Regions from separate parts of the Alkalihalobacillus sp. NPDC127517 genome, predicted to be linked through region 2. Evidence: predicted binding sites of a transcription regulator. Region 2 holds the regulator's gene; the other holds the start of a gene.
The links. Region 2 encodes Rex, which represses fermentation and respiration genes when NADH is low (regulators of the CRP and FNR family bind a similar motif). Its sites were predicted from a motif close to TTGTGAAATATTTCACAA; they were not measured.

Region 1: qoxA (cytochrome aa3 quinol oxidase subunit II) is a predicted target of Rex. The motif match lies at 1,613-1,630, and genes of this name have one in related genera.

What each region holds. Positions count from the first base shown of each region.
Region 1 covers NZ_JBNNQX010000010.1:164,243-179,617, forward strand. Annotated here, with positions in the region: gene msrA (peptide-methionine (S)-S-oxide reductase MsrA) at 1-76, shown strand, start outside; gene ACQKKO_RS15150 (alpha/beta hydrolase) at 179-1,351, shown strand; gene qoxA (cytochrome aa3 quinol oxidase subunit II) at 1,672-2,646, shown strand; gene qoxB (cytochrome aa3 quinol oxidase subunit I) at 2,684-4,630, shown strand; gene qoxC (cytochrome aa3 quinol oxidase subunit III) at 4,631-5,248, shown strand; gene qoxD (cytochrome aa3 quinol oxidase subunit IV) at 5,250-5,561, shown strand; gene ACQKKO_RS15175 (spore morphogenesis/germination protein YwcE) at 5,604-5,882, opposite strand; gene ACQKKO_RS15180 (S8 family peptidase) at 6,122-7,438, shown strand; gene ACQKKO_RS15185 (acylphosphatase) at 7,483-7,758, shown strand; gene ACQKKO_RS15190 (alanine/glycine:cation symporter family protein) at 7,982-9,373, shown strand; gene ACQKKO_RS15195 (aminopeptidase) at 9,442-10,671, opposite strand; PreQ1 riboswitch class I at 10,798-10,841, shown strand; gene queC (7-cyano-7-deazaguanine synthase QueC) at 10,934-11,596, shown strand; gene queD (6-carboxytetrahydropterin synthase QueD) at 11,596-12,024, shown strand; gene queE (7-carboxy-7-deazaguanine synthase QueE) at 12,017-12,727, shown strand; gene queF (preQ(1) synthase) at 12,740-13,237, shown strand; gene ACQKKO_RS15220 (RtcB family protein) at 13,352-14,578, shown strand; gene thyA (thymidylate synthase) at 14,602-15,375, shown strand, end outside.
Region 2 covers NZ_JBNNQX010000012.1:7,929-23,303, forward strand. Annotated here, with positions in the region: gene tsaB (tRNA (adenosine(37)-N6)-threonylcarbamoyltransferase complex dimerization subunit type 1 TsaB) at 1-641, shown strand, start outside; gene rimI (ribosomal protein S18-alanine N-acetyltransferase) at 634-1,080, shown strand; gene tsaD (tRNA (adenosine(37)-N6)-threonylcarbamoyltransferase complex transferase subunit TsaD) at 1,082-2,086, shown strand; gene ACQKKO_RS16335 (hypothetical protein) at 2,333-4,492, shown strand; gene ACQKKO_RS16340 (ABC transporter ATP-binding protein) at 4,523-6,454, opposite strand; gene ACQKKO_RS16345 (redox-sensing transcriptional repressor Rex) at 6,623-7,270, shown strand; gene ACQKKO_RS16350 (sec-independent protein translocase protein TatAY) at 7,287-7,466, shown strand; gene tatC (twin-arginine translocase subunit TatC) at 7,485-8,237, shown strand; gene ACQKKO_RS16360 (STAS domain-containing protein) at 8,269-9,102, shown strand; gene ACQKKO_RS16365 (DoxX family protein) at 9,372-9,902, shown strand; gene ACQKKO_RS16370 (hypothetical protein) at 10,102-10,419, shown strand; gene ACQKKO_RS16375 (DUF4305 domain-containing protein) at 10,470-10,676, opposite strand; gene ACQKKO_RS16380 (CPBP family intramembrane glutamic endopeptidase) at 10,678-11,412, opposite strand; gene groES (co-chaperone GroES) at 11,688-11,972, shown strand; gene groL (chaperonin GroEL) at 12,016-13,656, shown strand; gene ACQKKO_RS16395 (hypothetical protein) at 13,798-13,965, opposite strand; gene ACQKKO_RS16400 (hypothetical protein) at 14,114-14,788, opposite strand; gene ACQKKO_RS16405 (ATP-binding cassette domain-containing protein) at 14,785-15,375, opposite strand, start outside.

The DNA.
Region 1 (15,375 bases), on a different contig from region 2:
GAAAGCATATAAAGAAGACCGTAAGCAATCGGGTAGAGATGAGTTTATAGAGGAAAACTGGAACACCCTAGATTAAATGTGTGACAACCTAAAGAAATCTCTTGCAATCTCTTCCACTATTCATTAATTCTGCTATACTGAGTAGCATAATCTTATGTTTAGTGGAGGAGATGTTTTATTGAAGGCTTTTATGCGTAAAGGACTAATCCTTGTTGCCTCAATGTCTCTAGGACTCATTATGATTTTGCTTACAATGACCATTACAGTGCATGCATGGACAAATACAGAGGCAGGTAAAGTACCAGTAAAAACAGCTGTTATCTTACATGCAGTTGCAAATAATCTTTTACCAACCGATTTAAAAGCTCCATCCTTTTTAGCAGCAAAAGGTTCATCTCGGTTTGACCGATCACTAGTTGATATCCCAACTTCAGATTCAAGTACAGTGACAGCTCGGATGTATCAACCAAAAGAGGCTGGTCCACACCCAGTTATTCTTTATTTTCATGGAGGAGCTTTCATGAAGGGCTATGGAAATATTGATACTCACGATAATATTGTCCGCTCACTTGCAGCTAGAACAAACAGCATTGTTGTTGCGGTTGAGTATCGTTTAGCACCTGAATTCCCTTTTCCAACGGCTATCGAGGACGGATATGATTCGTTGAATTGGATTGTAAGTCATGCATCTGAATATGATGTAGATGTTGGTAATATTGCGGTTGTTGGCGATAGTTCAGGGGGGAATGTAGCAACATCTGTAGCAATGATGTCAAGAGACCTCGACGGACCATCAGTGAAAGCAGAAGCCTTGTTGTACCCGTTAACCACATTCCTTGATGAAGATTTCTACTCACGCGACCATTATTCAAGCGGCTACTATCTTTTATCAAGAAATGTAATGGAACTAGCAAGATCAACATATACGCCTGATGAAATGATGTGGCAGTCTCCATACAGCTCGCCTCTTGAAGCAGATGTAAAAAACATGCCACAAACATTTATTGTTACTGCCGAATTTGATCCGTTGCGAGATGAAGGCGAGGCGTACGCAGCAAAGTTAGCGGCTGCTGGAGTACCAGTGGAGGCGACTCGTTATAATGGTACGATGCATGGATTTGTTTCCTTTTTTGAAGTGATGCAAAGTGGAAAGCATGCATTAAATGATACAGCTACGTTTTTAAATCAGTCATTTGCAGATGAAAGAGAGTTTGAACCGTATCAGCTTGCTTATTATGAACACGGGAATTTACGTTCTTCCATTCAAGATGAATTGGAAGCATATACGATTGGAAGTTATTTAATTAGCAAACAAGCCTTATCAATGTTCCCTTTTAATGCAGGGAATTAAGATAAGGTTTTTTTAAGGTTAAAAAATTGTACTTTTCGCTCGAAATATGTCACAATCATAAAGTCTTTTGCACATAAACCTTCTCACTCATTACATAATTATGGTGAATTTCGGGTAGTATTTTATTGAGTGCAATATATTTCCAATTATGTGGCAAAGTCAGTAAAACACACCGCAAAATTTGTGATATTTTTGTGAGAGTTTGTGTAAATGCTACCCTTACGTGTCATGTTTTATGGTAGGATATAAGCAATGAAAGGTATGTTCAAGGGTTCACAAAAAGTTTATGCAATTACGTCTTAGGAAGAAGGGTGATACCTTTGCTGAAAAATGGTAAGTCTCTAAAGTGGCTAGCGTTCCTTGCGTTGAGCCTATTTTTGAGCGGATGTGGAAATATGACAGTGCTGGATCCAAAAGGCCCGGTTGCAGAATCGCAGGCTTGGCTCATTTGGTTCTCTATTGGATTCATGCTATTAATTGTTCTTGTAGTCTTTATTCTACTAACAGTTATACTAGTCAAATATAGAGAACGAGATGATCATAAGGGTTATCAACCCGAGATTGAAGGAAGTCATAAGTTAGAAATTATTTGGACGATCATACCTGTCATTATCGTTATTATTCTTTCTGTACCGACAATTATGACAATCTTTGAGCTTGAGGAAGCTCCAGCTGCGACAGCTCATAAAGAGCCTGTTGTTGTACATGCAACAAGCGTAAACTGGAAATGGATTTTTAGTTATCCAGAGGAAGGGATTGAAACAGTTAATTACTTGAATATCCCAACTGACCGTCCGATTTTGTTTAAATTGACTTCTGCTGATTCCATGGCTGCTTTATGGATTCCTCAGCTAGGTGGTCAAAAATATAATATGGCCGGAATGGAAACACAATTGTTCTTACAAGCAGATCATGTGGGGACATATGCTGGACGTAATGCCAACTACACAGGTGAGGGATTCTCCGAACAAAAGTTTGATGTAGTTGCATTAGAGCAAGGCGATTTTGATGCTTGGGTGGAAGAAACACAATCAGATGCCCCTGAGTTAACTCAAGAAGAGTATGACAAACTGATGGTGCCTGGTTCAGCTTCAGAAATGACATTTAGTTCAACACACTTGGACTGGGTTGATCATTCAACTGATGCAGAATATGCGATTAACGCTTGGGAGCGTATGGGATATGAACCAATTAATCCACACTCTCGTGCCGGTAAAGCATATGAGATGCCTGCGTTAACACAATCAGATTCTGGAGAGATAGAAGGGTTTGAAAGTCAAGCTGCTAACGAATAGCAAGTGAAGTACTTTCAAATGAAAGGGGACGCTACTTTTGAAATGGGATGAATTTATTATAACTGGAGATCCGCTAATTTTAGGCGCCCAAATCTCCATCCTGATTTCTGCCATTGGAGCCGTGTTTGTGCTCACATACTTTAAAAAGTGGAGATGGCTTTGGGATGAGTGGATTACGAGTGTTGATCATAAAAAATTAGGGATTATGTATATCTTAATTGCGATCTTAATGTTTTTCCGTGGAGGAATTGACGCATTAATGATGCGTACGCAATTAGCTGCACCAAATATGACATTTTTAGATTCACTGCATTATAATGAAATTTTTACAACACACGGTACGATCATGATTATCTTCATGGCAATGCCATTCTTAATCGGTTTAATGAACGTCGTGATTCCATTACAAATTGGGGCACGAGACGTTGCATTCCCATTTTTAAACAACTTAAGCTTCTGGACATTTGTTATTGGTATGGGACTATTTAATATTTCCTTTATCATTGGTGGATCTCCATCTGCAGGGTGGACCAGTTACATGCCACTCGCTTCAAATGAACTGAACCCTGGTCCAGGGCAGAACTATTACTTGCTAGGGCTACAAATCTCAGGGATTGGTACATTAGCAACTGGGATTAACATGATGGTAACGATCTTTAAGATGCGTGCTAAAGGCATGAAACTTATGATGATGCCAATGTTTACGTGGACAACATTAATCACTTCAATGATTATTGTTCTTGCGTTCCCGGTATTAACAATTGCTTTAGCTGAAATGACGTTTGACCGTTTATTCGGAACACATTTCTTTAACTTAACCAACGGTGGTATGCCAATGCTTTGGGCCAACCTATTCTGGATTTGGGGACACCCTGAAGTATATATCGTGGCACTTCCTGCGTTTGGTATCTTCTCAGAGATTATTACAACGTTCTCTAAAAAGCGTTTATTTGGATATAACGCGATGGTTTATTCCATTGTTGCGATTTCAGTATTAAGTTTCCTTGTTTGGGTGCATCACTTCTTTACAATGGGCTCAGGTGCTGTTGTTAACTCGTTCTTCTCGATTACAACGATGGCGATTTCAATCCCAACAGGGGTGAAAATCTTTAACTGGCTTCTAACCATGCATAAAGGCCGGATTACATTCTCGACACCTATGCTTTGGTCTGTGGCGTTTATTCCAAACTTTGTTATTGGTGGGGTAACAGGAGTTATGCTTGCAATGGCTGCTGCTGACTACCAATATCACAATACGTATTTCCTAGTTTCACACTTTCACTATGTACTAATCGCGGCTACAGTATTTGCCTGCTTTGGTGGGTTCATTTACTGGTATCCGAAGATGTTTGGTCATAAGCTAAACGAACGCATTGGTAAATGGTTCTTCTGGATCTTTGTGGCTGGATTTAATATTTGTTTCTTCCCACAATATTTCTTAGGACTTGACGGAATGCCTCGTCGTATTCATATCTATGGTGTGGAAGACGGTTGGTTTGCACTGAACTTTATTTCAACGGTCGGAGCCTTTATTATGGGTCTTGCCTTTATTATTCTTGTTTATAACATCTACTACAGCTTCCGTTACTCTCCAAGAGAGACAACAGGAGATGCGTGGGGTGGACGTACATTGGAGTGGGCTACCTCTTCAGCGATTCCGCCGCATTATAACTTTGCTAAGGTTCCAGAAGTTACATCAATGGATCCTTACTGGGATATGAAAGAAAAAGGAATTGATCCGAATAAGATCGACAAATACGAAAAGATTCATATGCCTAGTAACACAGCTGTTCCGTTCGTTATGGGATGTTTCATGTTCTTCGCAGGATTTGGACTTGTCTTTGAATGGTTCTGGATGGGTATTGTAGGTGCAATTGGAATCTTCGCTTGTATGGCTTACCGTTCATTTGACTATGATGATGGTTACTATGTAAGTGTAGAGGAAATTGAAGAAACTGAAAAACGTGCAAGGGAGGCGAAGTAAATGGCCCATGCCCAAGATGCAGAATACGCCAATGAACCGCTTGAATTTCAATCAGCTGAAGGTCGGAATAATATTCTTGGCTTCTGGATTTTTATCGGAGCAGAATTCGCCCTTTTCTCAACGCTGTTTGCCACATACTTTGTACTAGTTAATCGAACAGCTGGTGGAATTACGGCTGACCATTTGTTTGACTTACCGCTTGTTTTAATTATGACATTCCTACTTTTGACTAGTAGCTTTACATGTGGCCTCGCCATTCATGCGATGCGAGCAGGAAAAGTGAAGCAGTTAATTACTTGGATGGCTATTACGCTTGTACTTGGTCTAGGATTTGTCGGTTTTGAAATTTATGAGTTCTGGCACTATGCTCATGAAGGGGCTACATTATCTACAAGTGCATTCTGGTCAGCATTCTTTGTGTTACTTGGTACACACGGACTACACGTATCCATTGGTATCGGCTGGATTGTGTTGCTACTTATTCAGGTGAAACGTCGTGGGTTGACACCACGTACAACGTCAAAGGTATTCATCGCGAGTCTTTACTGGCACTTCCTTGACGTGATCTGGATCTTTATCTTCACAGGTGTTTACCTAATGGGTCTGGGGGGATTGTAAGATGAGTCAAAATAAATCACATACTCCTTGGTCACACATCATTGGATTTCTTGGATCGATTCTATTGACGCTTTTTGCAGTATGGATTGCATTGTACACAGATCTATCGACACTTGCTAAAGTCATTGTAATCTTTCTGTTTGCTTTCGTTCAAGCTGGTGTTCAATTGTTTATGTTTATGCATATTCGCGAAGGAAAAGATGGCGTGACACAAGCTGGTCATACAATCTTTGCCATCTTCATCGCTGTAGTTATTGTTATCGGTTCTTATTTTGTATTAGAATTTGGTATTCATTTACCTCAGCATTATTAATAACAAAAACCACCCAATGTCAATTGGGTGGTTTTTTATCGTTTATACAAGACGTTTTGGCTGACGCTCAAGACGTTTTGCTTTAATAAACGGCATGCCGTAAAGGACAATTGCAGCATAATGAGCTAATATAACATTTACAGAAAACGTAAAGATAAACCATGCTTCAATCCACCATGTTGGATTTATGATATAAATGGAGCCAAGTACCCACAATGCAATAATTCCCGGAATGCTTGCGATAGCAAGTTTTCGGTACTCAAGCCATAGAAATAAAGGAGTAGCACTAGCAACAAACATGTAGAAGAAAAAGATACCCATTATCATCAACTCCTAAAACAAAATTGGTTATAGCTAATATATGAATATTGCGTGTCTAAGTTGTGTCTATTTTGTGATATTTGTAGTATACCCCATAAAATCGTTTTTGAAAACCCTTACATTTTATTTTCTGAAATTGATTCATAAGCCTTTTGTCTTATTTTATAGGACGTTGTTCTAATCGAAGGTGAAAAAGATTCATATTGTGTAAGGTAGAGTAATTGGAGTGGGGGGATTTTATGTTTCGTTATTCTATGATTAAATTTATAAGGAAACATGCTTCAAAGCTTGATAAACCGCTGCGGGACTCCATTTTAGAGCTTCATCATTCATTTCGATTTGCACCGATAATTGTACATCCATTTCTTGAACAAATGATGAAAAAGAGGCAAAGGGTTTCAATTATAATTGAATTTGAAAAATCAAACGTTTTTTTACAATCGTTTGTTCTTGAACATATTTTAGATGGTCATCGACGCTGTCATGTCCGTAACCGTTTTTCGTGTATATCAAGTTGTAGCGCAGATGTAACTCTCGAAAGATTAGAGTTCATTGTTACACATTTCCCTTCAGTTAAAAAAGTGTATCTTAATCGAACGGTTAATGCTTTAATGTGGCGTTTTAACTCAACGAAACAAAGGAATAGTCAAACTCGATTGATCGAAACCGGTAAAGGGATTAATGTCGCCATAATAGATACAGGAATTTTTCAACATGAAGACTTAAAGGATCGAATCTATGACTTTGTTGACTTTATTAATCAAAAGGAAAAGGCATATGATGATAACGGTCACGGGACTCACTGTGCCGGAATTATCGCAGGAGATGGATCTCGATCAGAAGGTTTATTAAAAGGAATTGCACCAGAAGCTAACGTTATAGGCGTTAAGGTTTTAGATCGAACGGGGTCAGGTACAATTGAAACGATTATACAGGGTGTAGATTGGTGTATGAAATATAATCAAAAAAACCCTAACCGACCAATCCATGTGATTTCATTATCAATTGGAACACACGCTACGAAATACCGAACAGTAAAAGATGATCCAATTGTTAAAATAGTGGATGAAGCATGGAGGTCTGGAATTACGGTCATTACAGCTGCAGGTAATGATGGTCCAGAGCCTTTTACCATCTCGAGTCCAGGTGTTAGTGAGCAAATTATTACTGTTGGTGCAATCTCCACTGATCATCTTACGTTCCCTGACGCTTTACCTGCTGATTTCTCAAGTAATGGCCCCACGATATATGGGCAACCAAAACCAGATCTTTATGCTCCAGGATTGAATGTCACATCCTTACGAAATCCAGAGTCATTTTTAAACAGGTTTCAAAAATCAGTTAACAAAAATCGATATTACACAAAAATGTCGGGAACCTCTATGGCTACGGCTTACTGTGCAGGTGCAGTTGCTTTACTTCTCCAATCGAGCGCATCTTTGACACCTGATCAAATAAAAAATCTTCTTGTAAAAGGGGCCAAATCAGATAACCGTAAGATAAGAGTGTTAGACATTGAGCGTTCATTAGCACTATTAAAAAATCGTCATGTTTAATTTTCTCTACATTCGGTCATTTAATGATAGATAGGGGGGATACGATGAAGAAGCGAACTCATTGTCATATAAATGGTAGGGTACAAGGTGTCGGATTCCGGTATTTTGCACAAGAATTAGCTGTCAATAACCACTTGGTAGGCTGGGTGCAGAATAACGATGACGGAACAGTTGAATTAGAAGCAGAGGGAGAAGAAAAAGAAATTAAATCGTTTCTTCTAGCATTAAAAAAAGGGAACCGGTTTGCAAGTGTTTTAACCATTCAGGATCGTGATATGAATGTCACTGAACGGGAAAAGTCGTTTAAAATTAGTTATTAAGGCAAAAACATGCTGCTGAGAATACATTCTCAGTAGCATGTTTTTTGAAACGTTCTCATAATTTGAGGTATTGCCCTTTACTCTATTATATGGATTCAAGAAACAATTAAAGGAGTTAGATTGTTTATGTCGAATTATATGACAAACATATTGACGAAAACAAAGGAAATACATTAGACTTTGATGATGTACAGTATCGAAGTGTAGCGAGAGGGGAAGGAATATGGACTTTATTTTAAATGCTTGGTCAAGTTTTATCGAATGGTTAGAGTTGGCCGTGTCTGTAACGAGTGATATTGTTTGGGGGCCAATTACCTTAATTCTGATCGTCGGAACAGGTGTCTTTTTAACATTTCGTTTAGGATTCTTACAAATCTTTAATCTTCCTTACGCGCTAAAACTAGTTTTCTTTCCATCGAAAGAAAAAGAGAAGGATAAAGCAAAAGGAGATATCTCACATTTTCAATCATTAATGACAGCCTTAGCTGCCACCATAGGAACTGGTAATATTGCTGGTGTTGCATCTGCCATCTTACTTGGAGGTGTAGGTGCTATCTTTTGGATGTGGGTAGCTGCTTTTTTTGGAATGGCAACAAAATATGCAGAAGCGATATTAGCGGTAAAATATCGTGTGCAAAACAAAAATGGTCAGTTTTCAGGTGGGCCAATGTATTACATAGAAAAAGGATTAGGTTGGAAATGGCTAGCTGTGTTGTTCGCTCTTTTCGGATTCTTAGCTTCTTTCGGAATTGGAAATATGACACAATCTAACACGGTAGCTGCATCGCTTGAATCTAGTTTCAATATTGCTCCTTGGATCACAGGCCTACTATTAATGATTCTTGCTGGATTGGTAATTTTAGGTGGAATTAAGCGAATTGGACGTGTTGCATCAATTATCGTGCCATTTATGGCCGTTGTTTATTTACTTGGTGGATTAGTCATTATCTTTATGAATATTACGCTTGTCCCAGAAGCCATTTCTACTATTGTTACGGCCGCTTTTACTAACGAATCAATTGCAGGTGGAATACTAGGGACAGCGATTCGTTACGGGGTAGCTAGAGGGGTCTTTTCAAACGAGGCCGGACTTGGTTCAGCACCAATCGCGGCAGCGGCTGCAAAAACAGACTATCCAGGCAGACAAGCGCTTGTATCTATGACAGGAACTTTCTTAGATACCATTATCATTTGTTCAATCACTGGGCTTGTTATTGTCATAAGTGGTTTATACTCTGGAATGGAGTCGGATCGCTCTGGTATTTTAACCGGTGAGGCATTTAATGCGTTGTTACCTGGATTCGGAGGCTATATCGTTACATTTGGAATCATTTTCTTCGCCTTTACAACTGTTCTTGGATGGTCATATTATGGAGAAAAATGTTTTGGTTATTTATTCGGTGACCATAATGCTCATTATTATAAAATAGTGTACGTACTCTTTGTATTTGTGGGGGCTGTTTCACAGCTTGACTTAATCTGGGGAATTGCAGATATCTTTAATGCACTTATGGCGATTCCTAACTTAATTGCTTTATTATTCTTATCTGGTGTAATTGTTAGTGAGACTCGTAAGTTCCAAGAAGTACGACGTGGCGAGCGATTAAAGAACTAATAATAATGTTATAAAGAAAAACACTTCTACAATCACACGTAGAAGTGTTTTTCTTTTAAAAGTTGAATTTAAATAGCCCAGTTTCCATCACGGAAGACAGGTACCTTTGACCCATCGGAATGAATTCCATCAATATTCATTGTTCCAGAACCAATCATAAAGTCAACGTGAGTTTGACTTGTGTTAATTCCGTTTGCTTCAAGTTCTTCATTTGTCATTTCTTTACCACCTTCAATATTAAACGCATAGGCACTTCCAATGGCTAAGTGGTTTGATGCATTCTCATCAAATAGTGTATTAAAGAAAATAATGTTTGTATCAGAAATCGGTGATTGGTGTGGAACCAATGCAACCTCACCGATGTAACGAGAGTTTTCATCGTTCTCAAGAAGTCGTTCTAATGTTTCTTGACCTTTTTGGGCTGTGGCTTTCACGATCTTACCTTCTTCAAAAGTGAGCGTGAAATTCTCGATAAGTGAGCCGCCATAGCTTAATGGCTTAGTGCTTGTTACTTGACCATTTACGCCAGTTTTCTTCGCAGCTGTAAAGACTTCTTCCGTAGGCATGTTTGCTACAAAGTCTACACCACTTTTGCTAATGCTGCCTCCAGATACCCAAAGATGCGTTTCTGGTAATTCAATTGTTAAATCTGTTCCTTCCGCCGTGTAATGAAGCGCGTGGAAGTGCTGTTGGTTTAAAATGTCCATCTTTTCATCTAATGTAGCCAGATGTTCTTTCCATGCTGCGACTGGATCCGGTTGATCAATTCGAGTCGCTGCAAATATAGCATTCCAAAGCTTTTCAACCGCTCTTTCGCCTTGCTCTTCAGGGAAAACCGTTTCTGCCCAGCCTACTGATGGCACAGCAACAATCGACCAACTCACTTTGTCAGAAGTAATGTATCTTCTGAACCCATTTAATGCCGCTCCGGCTGCTTTGTTAGCATTTGCAATGCGAGTAGGGTCAACGCCCTTTAGTAAATCCGGATCAGAGCCAGTGATGCTTAAGAAAGCAGAACCTTTTTCAGCTTCCTCTTCTAACCCTTTTGCACGCCACTCTGGATATGTATGAAATGATTCGTCAGGTGCTAAGTGATACTTTAGCTTTGAGATTTCTTCATCAGACCATTCGACTTCAACATGACCAGCTCCAGCTTCGTACGCTTTTTTAGCTACTACACGAACAAATTCCGCTGCGAAAAGTGGAGTGCGAATAACCAGTGTTTGACCTGCTTGAATATTCACCCCAACTTTTACGGCGAGATCTGCATATTTTTCTACTTGTTCAACAAAAGACATTAGAAAGCCTCCTCAATTAAGCAAACTGAATTTCTATTCTCTCCTATATTACCAACTTTTACGCAAAGTGAAAAGAATAGCTGACTGAGAATAGATATGTTAAACTAGGAGCAACGGATTGAATAGGTATAAGAGGTTCGCAAACTCCCTCTATAAAAAACTAACAGTAAGCTGAGTTCCGTTTTTAACTGGACCAGTTTTTTTTCCTGTGTTTGGGGTTACGAACGCTCTTTTTCCTTAAAAAAGGAGTTAAGAGTGTATGATGAAAGAAGAAAAAGCCGTCGTTGTGTTTAGCGGTGGACAAGACAGTACAACGTGTCTGTTCTGGGCACTAAAAGAATTTAAAGAAGTGTATACCGTAACATTTGATTACGGTCAAAGGCACGCTGCTGAAATTGAGTGTGCAAAAGAAATTGCAGCTGAATTAGGTGTATCATTTCATGTTTTAGATATGACCCTGATTAATCAGTTGTCTGCAAATGCCTTAACACGTGATAACATCGAAGTAAAAGATGGGGAAGAGGGAGAGCTGCCATCAACATTTGTTGCGGGGCGTAATCACTTATTCTTATCGTTTGCAGCTGTATATGCACGTGAAATGGGTGCACGTCACCTAATTACTGGAGTCTGCGAAACAGATTTTAGCGGATATCCGGATTGTCGTGATGTATTTATCAAATCTCTAAATGTGACATTGAATCTGGCGATGGATGAACAGTTTGTCATTCATACACCTTTAATGTGGCTCAATAAAGAACAAACATGGGAGCTTGCAGACGAACTTGACGCTCTTACGTTTGTTCGTGAAAAAACATTAACTTGTTATCATGGTGTGCGCGGTGATGGCTGTGGCGAGTGTCCTTCCTGTATCCTCAGAAAGAATGGCTTAGACGCGTATCTTTCTAAGAAAGGGGAGCAAGCGTAATGTTACAGCAATTTTATCCGCAGGTACCACATTCCTATACATTTGAATTAAATAAGGATATGCATTTGGCAGCTGCTCATTATATAGATGATGAACGAGCTGGAAACTGTCAGAATATGCATGGTCATACGTATTTTATTAACATAACGATTGCAGGTGACGAGCTGGACGAGCTAGGGTTTTTAGTAGATTTTAAACGTTTAAAGCAAATCGTTCATAAACGTTATGATCATACTCTATTAAACCAACACCCTGAATTTAGTCATCGTCCTCCAACAACGGAGGAGGTTTCACGTCAAATTGGTGAAGCTGTTCAAGCTGAATTAAACACACTTGCAAACAAACCGGTTTGTTTGCAGGTTGTCGTTCGAGAAACGCCAACGAGCTATGTTGTATTCCGACCGAAGCAAGGTGATTCTCATGCGTAAAATACCAGTAATGGAGATTTTTGGACCAACCATCCAAGGTGAAGGAATGGTTATTGGGAAGAAAACCATGTTTGTGCGTACAGGTGGCTGTGATTATAAATGTTCTTGGTGTGATTCCAGCTTTACTTGGGATGGAACTGGGAAAAGTACATTAATGACGGCCGAAGACATTATCCATTCATTAAAAGAAATCGGGGGAGAGCAGTTCTCTCACGTTACGATCTCTGGTGGAAATCCTGCTTTGCATAAAGGAATTGGCGCACTTGTTGAACAACTCTCTGAGCTCGGCATCGAGGCTGCCATCGAAACACAAGGTACAATCTGGCAGGAGTGGTTACCGATGATTACGGATGTAACCATTTCGCCCAAACCGCCTAGCTCAGGGATGAATACGGACTTTGAGAAACTAGATGTCTTTTTTAAGCATCTTTCGAAAGAGCAGGCCAGCTTAAAGGTTGTAGTATTTGATGACGTAGACTTTGATTACGCAGAAGATGTTCATAAGCGGTATCCACATATTCCATTTTATTTACAAGTGGGAAATCCAGACGCATCAACAACAAATGACCAAGCATTATTATCCGATCTATTAACAAGATATGAATGGTTAATTGACAAAGCAGTTACAGCAGCATCAATGAACGATGCTCGTGTATTACCTCAGCTCCATACATTAGTGTGGGGTAATAAACGAGGCGTATAAGGAGAGATTCAAATGAGCGGACGACAAAAAGAAGAGCTTGAAGGGGTAACATTGCTTGGAAATCAAGGCACTAAATATGAGGTGGAATATAACCCAGGCATCCTTGAAATCTTTGAAAATCAACATCCAAATCGAGATTATTTCGTGAAATTTAACTGTCCAGAATTCACATCGCTGTGCCCTATTACTGGACAACCTGATTTTGCTGCGATCTACATTAGTTACGTTCCTGATGTGAAGATGGTAGAAAGCAAATCGTTGAAGCTATATCTTTTTAGCTTTAGAAATCATGGGGATTTTCATGAGGACTGTATGAATAAGATTATGAATGATTTGATTGAATTAATGGATCCTCGTTACATTGAAGTTTGGGGTAAATTCACGCCACGAGGCGGGATTAGTATTGATCCGTATTGTAACTACGGCAAGCCAGGTACTAAGTTTGAAGAGATGGCGAACTACCGAATGATGAATCATGATTTGTATCCTGAAACGATCACAAATCGATAAAATGGAAGAATCTAGCAAAGACAGAGCATGTCTGCTGCTGGATTTTTTTGTGAGTTCCTCTTTCACTTCTACCGAAAAAAACGTATGATAACGTAAAGAGTAGCTAGAGGTGATATGATGTATCAAGAGATTCAATCAGTCCGCGTTTGGGGGCGCCCGTTAGATAGTGCGGTGGAACAAGCTGTACAGTGCGCGGCTCATGGGAATGTTGTACAAAGTTTATTAATGGCAGATCATCATAAAGGATATAGTCAGCCTATTGGTGGAGTGATGGTGTACGATGGGCAAATCTCTCCTTCAGGCGTAGGATACGATATTGCTTGTGGGAACAAAGCGGTCCGTACAAATTGTTCATACAAAGAGATCAAACGACACATTCCTAAAATTATGGATGAAATTGCTCGTACCATATCGTTTGGAATTGGTCGAGTAAATCTGGAGCCTGTGGATCACGAGTTATTTGATGATCCTGCTTGGAATGTATTTGATGAGATTGATCATCAAACTAAAGATACGTTTAAGGACCTCGCCAGAAAACAACTAGGAACCGTGGGAAGCGGCAATCATTTTGTTGATTTGTTTGTGGAAGAGAAAACTGGACACATTTGGATTGCAAATCACTTTGGTAGTCGTGGATTTGGTCATAAAACAGCGAGTGGATTTTTAAATCTAGCCAAAGGAAAAGCGTTTCATGACAAAGTTGGCGGTGAAAAGATGGAGGACGTTCCGACTTTGTTTGATATCCACTCTGATGTTGGACAAATGTATTTTAATGCAATGACCTTAGCTGGACGTTATGCTTACGCAGGAAGAGACTATGTGATTGATAAGGTGCTTGAAATCATTAAGGCACATGCAACGTTTACCGTCCACAATCATCATAACTTTGCTTGGAAGGAAGTTCACGATAATAATGAAGTGGTGGTTGTCAGAAAGGGAGCTACTCCCAACGCACCAGGTCAGTGGGGTTTTATAGGTGGGAGTATGGCTGATGAGTCGGTTATTATTCAAGGCAAAGACTCTGATGAAAACAAAGAGGCTTACTTTAGTACGGTTCACGGAGCCGGCCGAGTTATGAGCCGAACACAAGCAGCTGGTAAAATGAACTGGAAAACAAAACAGCGTAGAGGCGGGGACATTTCTCCTAAACAAATGAAAGATGCCTTAAACGAATATGGTGTGGAGCTGCGTGGTGGTGGAACGGATGAAAGTCCATTTGTATATAAGAAACTTAGAAGTGTATTAAAAGCACACGAGGAAACCATCGATGTTAAACATGTCTTACGTCCAATTGGTGTATGTATGGCAGGAGCGAATGAATTTGATCCATATAAGGATTAAGTGGCAATATAGGAGTGAATGAGTTGAGTGAGGCAGATGTACAGTATAAAAAAATCATAAATAAGATTATAAATGATGGCTATAGCAATAAAGGTGAACATGTAAGAACCGTCTGGAAGGACGGGGAACCAGCTTACACAAAATCAATTGTGGCACAGTCTATGCATTTTTCGAATAAAGAGGTACCAATCTTAACGACAAAAAAAGTGGCCTGGAAAACAGCAATACGCGAGCTTCTTTGGATCTGGCAAAAGAAATCAAATAACGTAGAAGAGCTACGTCAAATGAACGTACAGATTTGGAATGAATGGGAGCAAGAGGACGGAACAATTGGAAAGGCATACGGATACCAATTAGGGAAGCGTAATCGTACGTACCAAGTTAAGAACTTGGATGTAGCACTCCTGGATCCTAAACACAAAACCGTTTCAGGTGAGACAATCTTAATTGACCAAGTGGATTATTTAATTCAAGAGCTTAAGTCAAATCCATCTTCACGTAGACATATTACAATGCTCTGGAACCCAGATGAGCTGGATGAAATGTCTTTAACGCCATGTGTATATGAAACGCAGTGGCACGTGAAAGGGAATAAGCTCCACCTTGAAGTGCGATGCCGCTCCAATGATATGGGGCTTGGTAATCCATTTAATGTTTTTCAATACAATGTGCTCCAGCGTATGATTGCGCAAGTGACTGGCTATGAACTAGGAGAATATCACTTTCATATAGGTGATGCTCATATATACGAACGACATACGGAGCCATTACAGCAGCAAGTGGGGCGCGCAGAATTC
Region 2 (15,375 bases):
CAGCAGAACTCACTACTCATATGAAGAAGAACCACTCTCTTAGATTAATGCCAGCTGTGACTGATGTACTAGCAGAGCTTGATCTAAGTCCCAAAGACATTACAAAAGTTGTGGTGGCAGTTGGGCCGGGGTCTTATACGGGTGTTCGAATTGGTGTGACAACAGCTAAAACACTGGCTTGGACTCTAGATGTTCCGTTAGTTGGAGTGTCGAGTCTGGAGGTTATGGCTCAGCAGGGACGCTACTTTCAAGGGACGGTTTGTCCAATTATTGATGCGAGACGCAATCGAGTGTATACGGCTTGTTATTCGAGTTTGGCTTATGGAGAGTTATCTCTTCAAGGAGTGGAACAATTAATTGAACGTGAGCAATTATTTGAGAGCTTAATAGAACAAGGAAAACCGGTTTTATTTACGGGTTCAGACATTGCCCTGCATAAGGACATCATCCAAGAGAGGCTTGGAGCGCTTGCGCATTTTGCGCCGCCGTCTAAACAGCTGCCAAGACCAAGTGAGCTTGCCGCATTAGGTGAGGCAAAACAACCGGTTCAAGATGTTCATAGCCTTGTTCCTAATTATCTTCAGCTTTCAGAGGCTGAGGCAAAGTGGGAAGAAGCACAAAGAGGCAAGGCCAATGAATGAGGGTCCAATTCGGTTCATGACTCATGATGATATTGACCAGGTGATGGAAGTGGAGTTAGATGCGTTTACGTCACCATGGACAAAAGAGATTTTTGAGAACGAATTAACACTTAATCATTATGCTCATTATATTGTGTATGAGTTAGAGGATCGTATCATCGGTTATTGCGGATTTTGGTTGATTGCAGGGGAAGCGCAAATCACAAATATCGCTATTCATTCTTCTGTGCGTGGAAAAAAAAGAGGCGAAGAGTTACTAGGTGCAACCATCACGTTAATTAAAGGGATGGGCGGAACAAAGGTTTCGTTAGAAGTAAGAGAATCAAATGTAGTCGCCCAGGGCTTATATCAAAAGTTCGGAATGAAAAAAGGCGGCATACGAAAAAACTACTATCAAGACAATGCGGAGGACGCATGGGTTATGTGGGTGGATTTCTAATATGACAAAGATAAAACGAATTTTAGCAATTGAAACAAGCTGTGATGAAACAGCGGCATCCGTTATTGAAAACGGTACGATCATTCGTAGTAATGTAGTGGCCTCTCAAATTGAAAGTCATAAACGCTTTGGAGGGGTAGTGCCAGAAGTAGCATCGCGTCATCATGTTGAACAAGTAACACGAATTATTGAGCAGGCGTTAGCGGAAGCAGAGGTTCGTCCAGATGAGCTTGATGCCGTGGCGGTAACGGAAGGACCCGGACTCGTTGGAGCGTTATTAATTGGAGTGCATGCGGCAAAGGCTATGGCATTTGCGCATGGTCTACCTTTAATTGGGGTTCATCACATCGCGGGGCATATTTATGCCAATCAGCTTGTTCAACCGATGCAGTTTCCATTGATGGCACTCGTTGTCTCAGGTGGGCACACAGAATTAATCTATATGGAACAGGACGGGCAATTTGAAACAATTGGGATGACACGAGATGATGCTGTCGGTGAGGCGTACGATAAAGTGGCGAGAACGCTTGGTCTGCCTTATCCAGGGGGTCCTCATATAGATCGTCTCGCTCATACCGGTTCTCCAGAGATGAATTTCCCTCGTTCTTGGTTAGAGCCTGATTCATTAGACTTTAGCTTTAGTGGGCTAAAATCACATGTACTAAATGTGGTTCACAACCAGAAGCAGCGAGGCGAAGAGCCAAATATACCGAATTTAGCAGCTAGTTTTCAAGAAAGTGTAATTGATGTGTTAGTAACGAAAACAAGAAAAGCTGTAGATCGATATGAGGTAAAGCAACTAGTCGTTGCAGGTGGAGTTGCTGCAAACAAAGGATTGCGTGCGGCACTTGAAAAGGAGTTTAGCGAGACAATGACACTATCGATCCCTCCACTTTCATTATGCACAGACAATGCCGCTATGATTGGTGCAGCTGCTTTTTATCAATTAGAAAAGCAAAGATTTGCTGGATGGGACCTCAATGGCCGTCCAGGTATGGATTTATAATCGTAAGAACCAAAAAGAGTACATTCTTTTTGGTTCTTTTTTTATGAAATGAGGCGTTGCGTGGCACACTATATAAAATGAGAATAAGCTGTGCATAAAGTTATCCACTGGTTGTTAATAAAGTGGATAACTTTATGCGTATGTATTGTAAAGGAAATAATAAGAACGTCATGATCATGTAAAAGGACAGTAAAGAAAGCACGGTGAACGATATCTCCTGTGGAAATGTGTGTGGATAATGTGGATATGTCAGAAAATAGTGCAAAATGTGTCAGGTGGTTTTTATTCGTTTTTCTTATAATCTTAATAATGAGTGTCTGTCCTTCGTGGGCAGAAGCGAAAGCCGGCGGTACACCCATCAGAGAGCAACTGATTATCATCGTGCCAGGTATGAGCTTTGACGAAGCAGAGTGGTTTTTAGGTCACGGTGATCGGGCCTTATGGTCGAGTGCTTATATAGGTGCAATGAATACGAAATCAGCAGGTTTGCATTCTGAACTTGGTAGCGTGCTTACACTCTCAGCAGGGAGAAAAACAATGGCAATCCCGCACACAGCCTCTTATGATAGTGAAGAAGAACTGGAAGGTCAGCGTGCCAAAGATCAATTCATACAGTTTACGGATCACCCAGTGGTAGACGGAATCGTTTATCCACAGATTGAAGCGTTACATAAAGTAAATCAAGACACTCACTATAAAGCCCGTGTCGGACAAATAGGTGACAGGCTTTTTGCTACAGGCATTCGTGCATTCGTTCTGGGAACAAGTGACACAGATCAAAAGCATCGCTTTGGATCGTTTCTGACAATGAATAGTAAAGGGACTACGGACGGTTCGTTGAATGAGAGTGTGATACAAGACACGACGCGAGCGTACGGAAAAAAGATGAATTCAGGCTGGATGATCGATGAAATAGCTAAGCAATCTAAAGAGTACCCGTTTATTGTTGTTGAATGGGGGGACTTATATCGATTGTTTGCGTTAAAAAATCAAATGACTGATGTAGCATATGAAAAGCAACGAGAGCAAGCATTAGGGGAGCTGGAGGCTTTTATACTAAGCGTTCAAGAGGAACATCCTGATATGTGGTTAATCTCTCCGTTTGTACATAAAGAAGCTTACTCGGACAAAAAGCAGCTTGCCCCCATCTACGAATGGACCAGTAATGGAGTGGGAGGGGCATTAGTCTCGGATACAACAAGAAGAACAGATGTCTTAAGTAATGTTGATGTTGCGCCAACCTTGATCCAGCGAATAGGGCTCCCATCTACCGATTATGATCAAGGATTTCCATTAAAGAGAATCATAAAAGAGCCCAATCATTCACAGCAGTTACTTGAGCGAGTGGATCAATCCGTCCATATTTTTAAAACGAGAGCATGGGTCCTATCTATTTATGTAACAAGCTTAGCCATTTTGTTGCTTGGTGTAAGTGGATGGACGTGGTTAGGCAAGAAAAAGGAAACACAAAAAACATGTCTAGAAACTCTCCTTTTATCTGCCTTAAGTTCACCTCTATGGTTTTTGTTATTAGCTAGACTGGAATCAACGATTTCCGCAGTGGGGTTCTTCCTTCTGATACTCTGTTGTTCTCTGTTATGGGGAGGGAGCGTACGGTTGCTTCGAAGCTGGGGAATCCTGCTTACGGCATTGGTTACAGTTCTTGCTTTAAGTGCGGACATTCTAACTGGATCTACTCTTTTATCGCATTCTTACTTAGGGTATGATCCATTGATCGGTGCGAGGTACTACGGGATAGGAAATGAATATGTAGGGATTTATATCATCTTTATATTTGTAATTACTGTTTATTTGGCTAATACCCGTATTACCTGGCTAAGATGGACATCATCAACTGTATTGATTGCAGGACAGTTACTTGTTTTAGGTCACTCACAGCTAGGTGCGAATGCAGGTGGGTTTCTTTCAGCCTGCTTGGCAAGCTTTTTCTGGTTTATGTGGGCTAGTGGCAGCAAGGTAACTAAAAAGAAAATAATTCTTTCTCTAATTGTGAGTGGCGTGGGTTCTTTGATCCTTCTCTATGTTCTACAGGCTGCTAATCACTCATCTCATATTGGGGTAGCTTATGGACGTATACAAGCAGGTGACTTTTCATATATTGCAGATACTATCGCCAGAAAAGTAGAAATGAACATAAAGCTTTTTAAACACTCGAATTGGACACAATTGCTTGTCATTAGTTATCTTTTAGCCGGGCTTATCCTTTTGTTAAGACTGGATCGATGGAGAGATGTGAATAAGCAGGTATTTATTAAAATAGGAGTGTTAGGGTCTGTTATTCTGCTTTTAATTAATGATTCTGGTGTTGTCGCAGCGGCAACCTCGATGTTTTGTGTTGTGTCGATCTATTTTTATTGGAGGCAAATCGAACAAATAGACTACTGATCTTCTGGGATCAGTAGTCTATATTTTAAGCTATTCTTCTAATTGAAGGGTTTCCCATTCTTCCATCAAAGCTTCAAGTGTTTCATTCGCATTGGTAATGGAGGTCTGAAGCTCTGCTGCGCGAACATGATCAGCGTAAACGTCGGGATCACATAAATCCGTTTCGTGCTGCTGAATTGTATCTTCGAGCTCAGCCATTTCTGCTTCTATGGCTTCAATCCTGCGAAGGCGTTGACGTTCCTGTTTTTTTGCTTCTTTATCCTGTGAGTAGTTTTGTTTTGAAGCATGAACATCAGTTGGTGATTGTGAATCGGTAGTTTGTTGCTTGAGTTCCGCAAATTGGCGTTGTTCTTCTTTTTTCTCTAGGTAATAGTCATAGTCACCTAAATATGAAGTCGTTTTCCCATCTGCTAACTCAACCGTTCGAGTGGTTAACCGATTTAAAAAGTAGCGGTCGTGTGAAACAAACAAGAGGGTTCCTGGATAGTCGATCAGTGCCGCTTCAAGGATTTCCTTTGAATCTAAGTCAAGATGGTTGGTCGGCTCATCGAGCAGCAGTACATTTGCTTTTTGCATCATCAGCTTTGCAAGCGCCAGTCGCGCCTTTTCGCCACCACTTAAAGCTTTGACAGGCTTTAATACATCATCTCCACTAAAGAGAAAATTACCTAAAACCGTGCGAATATCTTTTTCAGGGGTCAATCTGTGCTCATCCCATAGTTCATGTAAAACCGTCTTGTTTGAGTGAAGCTCAGCTTGAACCTGATCATAATACCCAATCGTCACGTGAGAGCCAAATCGAATTGTCCCGGTGTCTGGCTCAAGTTTGTTCATAATTGCTTTTAATAATGTAGATTTACCAGCACCGTTTGGTCCGATTAAGGCGACACTTTCTCCACGGTTTAACTCAAGCTGTAAATGATCTAAAATCGTTTGCCCTGAAAAGGATAAACTCAACTCATTCACACGAAGTACTTCATTTCCACTTTGGCGCTCAATGTCAAAGGAGAAAGAGGCTGATTTCTCAGAACCAGCTGGACGATCTAGCCTGTCCATCTTTTCTAACTGTTTTCGACGACTTTGGGCTCGTTTGGTTGTTGAAGCTCGAACAAGGTTAAGAGCGATAAAGTCCTCAAGCTTGGCTACTTCCGTTTGTTGCTTCTCAAATTGCTTTAATTCTTGCTCGTAACGCGCCGCTTTCTCGTCTAAATAGAAGCTGTAGTTCCCTGAATACCTAATCGACTTTTGTCTGGATAGCTCCACCACACCGGTAACAATTTGATCCAGAAAATATCGGTCATGGGAAACTAGCAGAATAGCGCCTTTGTATCCAGTTAGAAACTGTTCTAGCCAGGATAAGGTATCGATATCTAAATGGTTGGTTGGCTCATCGAGAATTAACAAATCTGGTTTTTGTAAAAGGAGCTTGGCCAGTGCAAGTCTTGTGCGCTGTCCGCCACTCAGAGTCGCAATACTTGTTGTGTAATCAAAACTAGAGAAATGAAGTCCTGACAAGATACTTCGAATATCCGCTTCATATTGATATCCGCCTTGATCTTTAAACGTTAGTTGCAGCTCATCGTATTCCTTGATTAATTTGTTGTAGCTTGTCTCATCTGATAATACTGATTGATCCGACATAAGCGCTTCTAGCTCTCTTAAACGCTTCTCCATTTGACGAATGGGTTCAAAAACGGTAAGCATTTCATCCCAAATAGAACGCTCAGATGAAAGTCCACTGTGCTGTTCAAGATAACCAACCCGAACCCCTTTTGGTATCATAATTTGTCCCGTGTCAGGCTGATATTCTCCTGCAATGATTTTAAGGAGCGTGGATTTACCTGCGCCATTTCGACCAACAAGAGCCAGTCTGTCACCTGTTTGTACCTCAAGCTTCACATTCTCTAAAACAGGATCAGCCACAAAGGCTTTTGATACATTTATACATTGTAAAACAATCATAATAAGTCCTTCCCGTGTACAGTTCTTTTTCTCTAGTGTAACGTATAACCAAACATCCTAACAACTTATGAATACTTCTCATGCGAACCCTTACATTCCATGAAAAATAGTGTACAATGGTTGTAGTTCTCTCTTCTAAAAGAGAGGAACAGTCTCGGGAGGAAAGTAATGAAGTCAGAACACGTGAAGATACCACAAGCAACAGCTAAAAGACTTCCGCTTTATTATCGTTTTTTGGAGAACCTACACGCTTCAGGGAAACAGCGAGTGTCATCAACAGAACTGAGCGAAGCGGTTAAAGTGGATTCTGCAACAATCAGACGAGATTTTTCGTATTTTGGTGCTTTAGGAAAGAAGGGATATGGTTATAATGTAAATTATTTGTTATCATTCTTTCGCGAAACATTAGACCAAGATGATCTAACGAAGGTAATGCTGGTGGGAGTCGGGAATTTGGGCACAGCATTTCTACACTATAACTTTTTTAAAAATAATAATACGCAGATTGAGATGGCCTTTGATGTCGATCCAGATAAGATAGGAACGGATGTTGGAGGCGTAGAAATCTACGACCTTAATGATTTTGAGGAAAAGCATACGAAAGAAATTACGGTAGCGATTTTAACGGTACCAGCGACCGTAGCTCAAAAGATTGCGGACAGGCTTGTTGCCTCTGGAGTGAAGGCGATTTTAAACTTCACGCCTGCTAGACTAACCGTTCCAGACTCAGTGAGAGTTCATCACATCGATCTGGCCGTTGAATTACAAGCGCTTGTTTATTTCTTAAAACATTATCCGCTCGATTCACCACAATAAGGAGGATGAAGTAAAGATGCAAATGGGACCATGGAGTATTATTTTAATAGCCATTGTTGCTTTATTGATTTTTGGACCTAAGAAGCTACCGGAGCTTGGAAAAGCATTCGGTTCAAGTTTACGTGAGTTTAAGAACGCAACAAAAGGACTAGCTGATGACGAAGAAGAAAAGAAACGTGAGAAAGACCAAGCTTAATATAAGGATGGATCTCATATGAATCAACAGGACATGTCCATATGGGCCCACCTTGAAGAATTAAGGCGAAGACTCTTTGTCGTACTCGCCTTTTTTATTGTGGCGCTAATTATTGGATTCTTTATCTCATCACCCCTTATCACGTTACTTCAGCAAGCACCTGAAGCACGTGATTTACCTATGAACGCCTTTAAAATGACGGATCCTCTTCGTATCTTCATGACATTTACACTTGCGATCGGATTGGTCTTAATTTTTCCAGTGGTACTCTATCAGCTTTGGGCGTTCGTGAAGCCAGGCTTGCATGAGAGGGAACAAAAGGCTACACTTGCTTATATTCCAATTGCATTTATTTTGTTTCTAGTTGGTGTGGCATTTGCCTATTTTGTTTTGTTTCCATTTATCCTTTCCTTTATGTCTACCATGGCGGATCGATTAAATATAACAGAACAATATGGAATTAATGAATACTTTGCTTTCCTTTTTCAATTAATTCTACCGTTTGGTGCGTTATTCCAATTGCCTGTTGTTGTTATGTTTCTAACAAGAATCGGTTTACTTACACCAGACTTTTTGCGTAAGATCCGTAAATATGCTTACTTTGTCTTATTAGTCATTGCTGGATTTATAACGCCACCAGATTTATTTTCACATTCGATGGTAACCGTTCCATTACTATTACTCTATGAATTTAGTATTTGGCTTTCTAAGCTGACCTATCGTAAGTACAAATTAACTGAAGACGTAGCTGAGAAGAAGCAATCAGATTAAAAATTGAAACGATATGGAGATGTGATTAGACGTGAGTACAGTCAATCAATCGTTATATGAATTTTTGCAAGAACGAACAAAAGAAGTGACTGAGACATGGTTTAAAACGCTTGAAGAAGATGATGTAGATTCAGTCTATTCGGTAAAGGATGCCGATTCCATCTATAAGCTTATGCAGCAAAATGAAGAATACATAAAGAATCTGACTCGTCTTTTTATAGCACCTACTTCTGAAGTCCACAACCAAATTTTAAGTTGGGTTGGTGATATTGGAAGTGATCGAGCGCACTTGCAAACACCTCTGAATCAAATGTTTCGTGAGTTTGTACGAACGAGAGATATCTTTCTTTCATACATTGATACGTTTGTGGAAGAGGCTTCAGTTGAGGTATCGAAAGAACAACACGATGAATGGAAACATCAAATCGTCAAAACACTTGATTTTACGATTCAATATTTTATTAAGAAGATTGATACAAATACAACCGTTCAATTAGAAGCGCAGAAGGAAATGATTAACGAATTAAGTTCTCCTGTTATTCTTCTACAGAACAGTAGTGCGCTTCTTCCACTTGTTGGTGATATTGATACGGCTCGTGCCAAGTCAATTCTTGAAAATACGCTCGCACAATGTGCTGAGAAGGGCGTAGACCATCTGTATCTGGACTTATCTGGAGTAGTGATCATTGATACGATGGTTGCCAATGAAATCTTTCAATTAATCTCTGCCTTATCCATTATCGGAGTGAGAACCACATTATCTGGTATCCGTCCGGAAATTGCACAAACAGCTGTTCAATTAGGACTTTCATTCGACCAAATCAGAATTAAATCTACTTTGGCTCAAGCGTTGGCTGAGAAATAATCTGTATGAGACTGATCATCCTTTGATAGGATGATCAGTCTTTTTTGTTAGTTATCACAACCTAGTGAAGGTTCCACTGGTCCGGTACGAGAGCTCTCCTACAAATAATGTATCTACATTCCTAATTCAACACTAAAAGACTTTGTGAAATTATGAACAAAGTTTGTCATTCTTCTTCAAACCCACACAAACCAAATGAAATCGCTTATACTATGAGTAGAAAGAGAATGTGAAACATTTCACATAATAAAAAACAAGGAGGAATTCATATGTTTAATCGATTTCTAAGAGAAAGTAAGTGGGCTTCTGGAATACTGGTATTCTTACGTTTGTATCTAGGTTGGACTTGGTTAACTTCAGGTCTTGGAAAAGTAACTGGGGAATTTTCTGCAGGAGGATTCTTGCAAGCAGCTGTTGCCAATCCAGTGGTAAAAGGTGAAGAAGTCGTTTATCCATTTTATGTGGGCTTTCTTGAGAATGTCGCATTACCATATGAAGGACTCTTTAGTACCGTAGTTGCTTGGGGAGAAATAGTAGTCGGTCTTGGATTAATTTTAGGTTTCCTGACTACTGCTGCTGCTTTCTTCGGTATCATGATGAACCTGTCATTTTTACTCGCAGGAACTGTTTCTGTAAACCCGATTATGATTGTACTTGGATTCATCATCTTAGTGGCAGGGTTTAATGCAGGTAGATTCGGATTAGACCGGTACATTCTTCCAATCATCAAACGCAAATTGAATAAAAATAATAAGCATATGGATCGTCTAGACACTAGACCAACTGAACAGCCGGCTTAATACAAAAGCCGCCGGAGACATAACTAAATATCAACGAGTAAATGGCGAATAATTCAACATCGAATTATTCGCTATTTACGTTTTCTTAAGTAATATATTGATACGTCTCAGCTATTTTTAATATGAAAAAATAAAAGATGTTTTGAAAAAGTGTGGGAGGGTATATAAAATCATGATAATAAATTTGGAGGAATGGGCGATGAATAAACTTCACGTTTGGATTCCGCTTTTTTTTATGGTCTGTTTGATTGGTTCAATTAGTAGTGAGCCTGTAACCACCAGCCTAGCAACTGATGAGTATACGTCTTCATTTCAAATAAATGAACATTCACAACAACAAAGAGCGGCTTCTACTGAGTCAGTAAGCACACAAACACTTGTATTTAAAGATGAAGCACCAGAGGAGCCACTAAGCGAACGTGAGTCTACCCAAAGACAACATCTGATGAACAATTGGTCAATTGTGATAAATGAACTATCCAAAAAGAAAACGAAGATTGCATACGATGAATTATAACAAAAAAGCCCGTCTCCATTGTGGAAAAGGGCTTTTATGCATGTAATGATTCAGTCTTTCTTTTGCATGTTTTTAATGGTTTTTCGAAGAATTAAGAATCGAATAGCCATATAAAAATCATAGGCGGCTAAAGCAGCTAGCAAGACACCGATAAAAGTCCAACCATTTCGACCGACATTATTAGAAGCGAGGAAGGTAATAAATATTCCAAGTAGAATATAAAAGGTTGCGATGAAGATTGGAGAAATGCCTCTCATATTACCCTCCAATCAAACGCAAGATCATGGACGCGTCAAGATTAGTCATCTGTTCAGCCTGCTCCAAAATCCGTTGTATTTCATCGTAGAATACCACTTGAACAAGAACAACAAATGAGTTTAACGCAATGTGCGCAATAATCGGTACAATAATTCTCTTACTAATTACATACAAGAAAGCGAAGGCATATCCCATTGCAAGGTAAACGAGCAAATGTTCAAAATCCCAGTGAGCGGCTGCGAAGATCAATGAACTGATGGTACTTGCAAAGAAAAAGTTCATTTTCTTATGTAACGAACCGAAAAGAACTTTACGAAACACAATTTCTTCAATAATTGGCCCAAGCACTGCAATAACAATGACCATTAGTGGCACAGCTCTGCTAAGTTGAACAAGTGATTCTGTATTATCCGACCCGGCTTCAATACCAAATACAAAGATCTCAATTAACGCGGCTGCGTATTGAGCGATAAATACAAGAAATACACCGGTAATTGACCAAACAATAGTCATCCCTACACCTGAACGATCCCGATCAAGACTTCCTTGACGCATGTCAGGCAATAGCAATAAGAAAATAATTAACGTACCTATAACGTAGCTTGCAACAGATGAATATCCAATTAACGCGTTAGCTTCTGTAATCCCAAGTGCCTGAAAAAGAAACACGAAAGGAACAGCGCCAAAGAGCATGGCTATGAAGGTTACAAGAATAAACCAATATCTAATGTTCAAAACAATTGCTCCTTTTTTGTGGTTTAATCATTTGTACATTTTATCATAGTCTGTGCAGAAAATCAGAAGGGATGCCTTATGAATATGCCGAATAGAGTAAGAAAGTACAGGGTATAGGAAGTTGTGCAAAGATAGAAGGATTTCGACAAAAAAAAACGAGTAAATGACTTGCAAAAGAGTGCTGGAATGATTATCATAATAAATGTGTTAGCACTCACACCAATCGAGTGCTAATAAAAGACTACTACATAGTACGTAAAGGGAGGGTGTTTTCCTTGTTAAAACCATTAGGTGATCGTATTGTTTTAGAGCAAATCGAAACAGAGGAAACAACAGCAAGCGGGATCGTATTACCAGATTCAGCAAAAGAAAAACCACAAGAAGGTAAGATTGTTGCTGTAGGCGCAGGTCGTGTAACAGATAATGGCGAGCGTGTAGCGCTTGAGCTTAAAGAAGGCGATTCTGTAATCTTCTCAAAATATGCAGGTACAGAAGTGAAATATGAAGGAAAAGACTATTTAATTTTACGCGAGAGCGACATTCTTGCTGTAATTGGCTAATAAAGAGTACATTTTTACGATTTTATTTTAGGAGGCTGACAAAATGGCTAAAGATATCAAGTTTAGTGAAGATGCTCGTCGTTCCATGCTACGCGGAGTAGACGCACTTGCAAACGCTGTTAAAGTAACGCTTGGACCAAAAGGACGTAACGTGGTTCTTGAAAAGAAATTCGGTTCTCCACTTATCACAAATGATGGTGTAACGATTGCGAAAGAAATTGAGCTTGAAGATGCATTTGAAAACATGGGTGCGAAGCTTGTTGCTGAAGTAGCTAGCAAAACCAACGATATCGCTGGTGATGGTACAACAACTGCAACAGTTCTTGCTCAAGCAATGATCCGTGAAGGACTTAAAAACGTAACATCTGGTGCAAACCCGATGGTCATTCGTAAAGGAATTGAAAAAGCAACGGCTGCAGCAGTTCAAGAGCTTCAGAAGATTGCTAAGCCAATTGAAGGAAAAGAATCCATTGCACAGGTTGCAGCGATCTCTTCTGGTGATAACGAAGTAGGCCAAATCATTGCTGAAGCAATGGAGCGTGTTGGTAACGATGGCGTAATTACAATTGAAGAGTCAAAAGGATTCTCTACAGAGCTTGAAGTTGTAGAAGGTATGCAATTCGACCGCGGATACTCTTCACCTTACATGGTAACGGACTCTGATAAAATGGAAGCTGTTCTTGAAAATCCGTACATTCTTATCACAGATAAGAAAATCGGTAACATTCAAGAAGTACTCCCTGTTCTTGAGCAAGTGGTACAACAAAGCCGTCCAATTTTAATCATTGCTGAGGATGTTGAAGGGGAAGCACTAGCAACTCTAGTTGTGAACAAGCTTCGCGGAACATTTAATGCAGTAGCTGTTAAAGCTCCAGGATTCGGAGATCGTCGTAAAGCAATGCTTGAAGATATCTCAATCCTAACGGGCGGAGAAGTAATTACTGAAGATCTAGGTCTTGACCTTAAATCAGCTAACATTTCTCAGCTTGGTCGCGCAAGCAAGGTTGTTGTCACAAAAGAAAACACAACAATCGTTGAGGGTGCTGGTCAAGCAGACCAAATTGCTGGTCGCGTAAACCAAATCAAAGCTCAGCTTGAAGAAACAACATCTGACTTTGACAAAGAAAAGTTACAAGAGCGTCTTGCTAAGCTTGCAGGCGGAGTAGCGGTTCTTAAAGTTGGTGCTGCAACTGAAACTGAAATGAAAGAGCGTAAGCTTCGTATTGAAGATGCTCTAAACTCTACTCGTGCAGCAGTTGAAGAAGGGATCGTAGCAGGTGGTGGTACAGCACTTGTAAACGTACTGACAGCTGTTAAAGCAGTGGATGCAGAGGGCGACGAAGCAACGGGTGTGAACATTGTGATCCGTGCGCTAGAAGAGCCAGTTCGTCAAATTGCTCACAACGCTGGTCTTGAAGGATCTGTCATCGTTGAGCGCCTTAAAGGCGAAGCAGTTGGAATTGGTTTCAACGCAGCAACTGGTGAATATGTAAACATGGTTGACTCTGGTATCCTTGATCCAGTTAAAGTAACTCGCTCTGCACTTCAAAACGCATCAAGCGTATCTGCAATGCTTCTAACTACAGAAGCTGTAATCGCTGATAAGCCAGAAGAAAACGCTGGCGGCGGAATGCCTGATATGGGCGGCGGAATGGGCGGAATGGGAATGCCTGGAATGATGTAACAAAAATGTTAATACAACGGAGATTATACTCTGTTGATTAGCTAAATAATTAAGAAGCCTCCGTTATGCATTAGGTAACGGAGGCTTCTTTTGATCTGAATAACAAATAAAGCGAATAGGCAGCCACCTATTCGCTTTTTCTTATTGGACCTCTTCTACAGACCAAGAATAGCCTGGTTTAGAGTAATTATTTAAATTTTTTGTTAGTCGTTCTGCCTCGACGAATTCCGTAAAGGATTTGTCCAAATGGCTGCTCGGTGCCTTTAAGGTTTTCGTTTCACCGTCAAATGTACGTATAATTCGATACAAACGGATCAACTCCCTCATACAGCTTTAAATAGCTGTAACCCAATTGTCTCATACATAAACGTTGATAGATAGGGTGCATCTTGACTGATATTGTCTAAAATCCAATAAAAAGAAGAACGAGAATGAATGAAAGGGACGAATGAAGAATTTAAATCTTCACATGTACATGTTTAGTCATATTCCGCACAAACATCATCGTTCCTGCAACTAGCAATGCAATAATAGGTAGGGAAACGAATGGAGTGAGATCTACTACTGGTAAGAAATTCAAAACCGTTGATTCATTTTCACCTAGAAGATAATCATGAAAGGCAACAACAACAATGGCAACCCCTATAAATGCAGCCCCAATGATCCAATGATATCTATGGAATGCAGCCATAATCAACCAGCCAAGAAAATAATACAAAAGGAACCGTAGAAAAAGGGAGAAGAATAGCGTCAACGTAATGGGAATTGATCCACCTGTTTCTAATCCAAGCTGTGGAAACAACATGTTCTCGAATAGGAACGTTGTAAACAAGGAAACAGCTGCTAACAAAAAGCTATACAGGATGGCCGAAGCAGCCACTCCTACGAAATAATCCTTTCTTGTAATCCCATTTGATACACCATATGAGAGTAGACCCATATTCATAATGCCAAGAATCAACATATAAAACTGTGTGGCTTGACTGCTTGTGTCATAAAATGACCAGATGGTTGTTGCAGCAAAAATAATGGCAAGGAAATGGACTACGATTAGGGTAACGAAGAAACCAATTGTCCATTGGGTATAGAATGAATTGAATTTCCTACAGATCAGCTTTGCCTTCGCAGTCATTCTGATTCAGCTCCTTCTTCTGTTAAATGAATAAATAGATCTTGCAATGAGACAGGACCAAGCTCTAAACCAGCTTCAGAAGCTGCTTTTCGTTTATCGGCTGTAATTGGTCCATATACCATAGTTGATTTTGTATGACCAAGGGATTGTTCCTTTAAAATGGTTTGACCTTGTGTCCATATATCCACTCGCTCAGCTGTTCCAGTCACAGAAAGACCTTCTGTTAAGAGCTCCTCTGTGTTTTTGTGTAGAAGTAAAGCCCCCTCTTTAATGATTAATACCTCTTCAAACAATGTGTCCATTTCAGAGATTAAGTGTGTAGAGAGAATCATCATTCGTGGATGCTCCATGTAATCTTTTAAAACCTCCTCATAAAAGATTTCCCTGGCAGGTGCGTCCATTCCGAGGTAGGCCTCATCAAAAATGGTGATCGGACAACGACTGGCAAGACCTAATGTCACAGTTAGGGCTGATTTCATGCCACGAGACAGGTTATAGATCTTTTGGTTCATGGGAATCTTAAATCGTTTAATTAAGTGATTTGCGTAGTCTTCGTCAAAGTTTGGTCGAAAGTCTTTACGATCTTT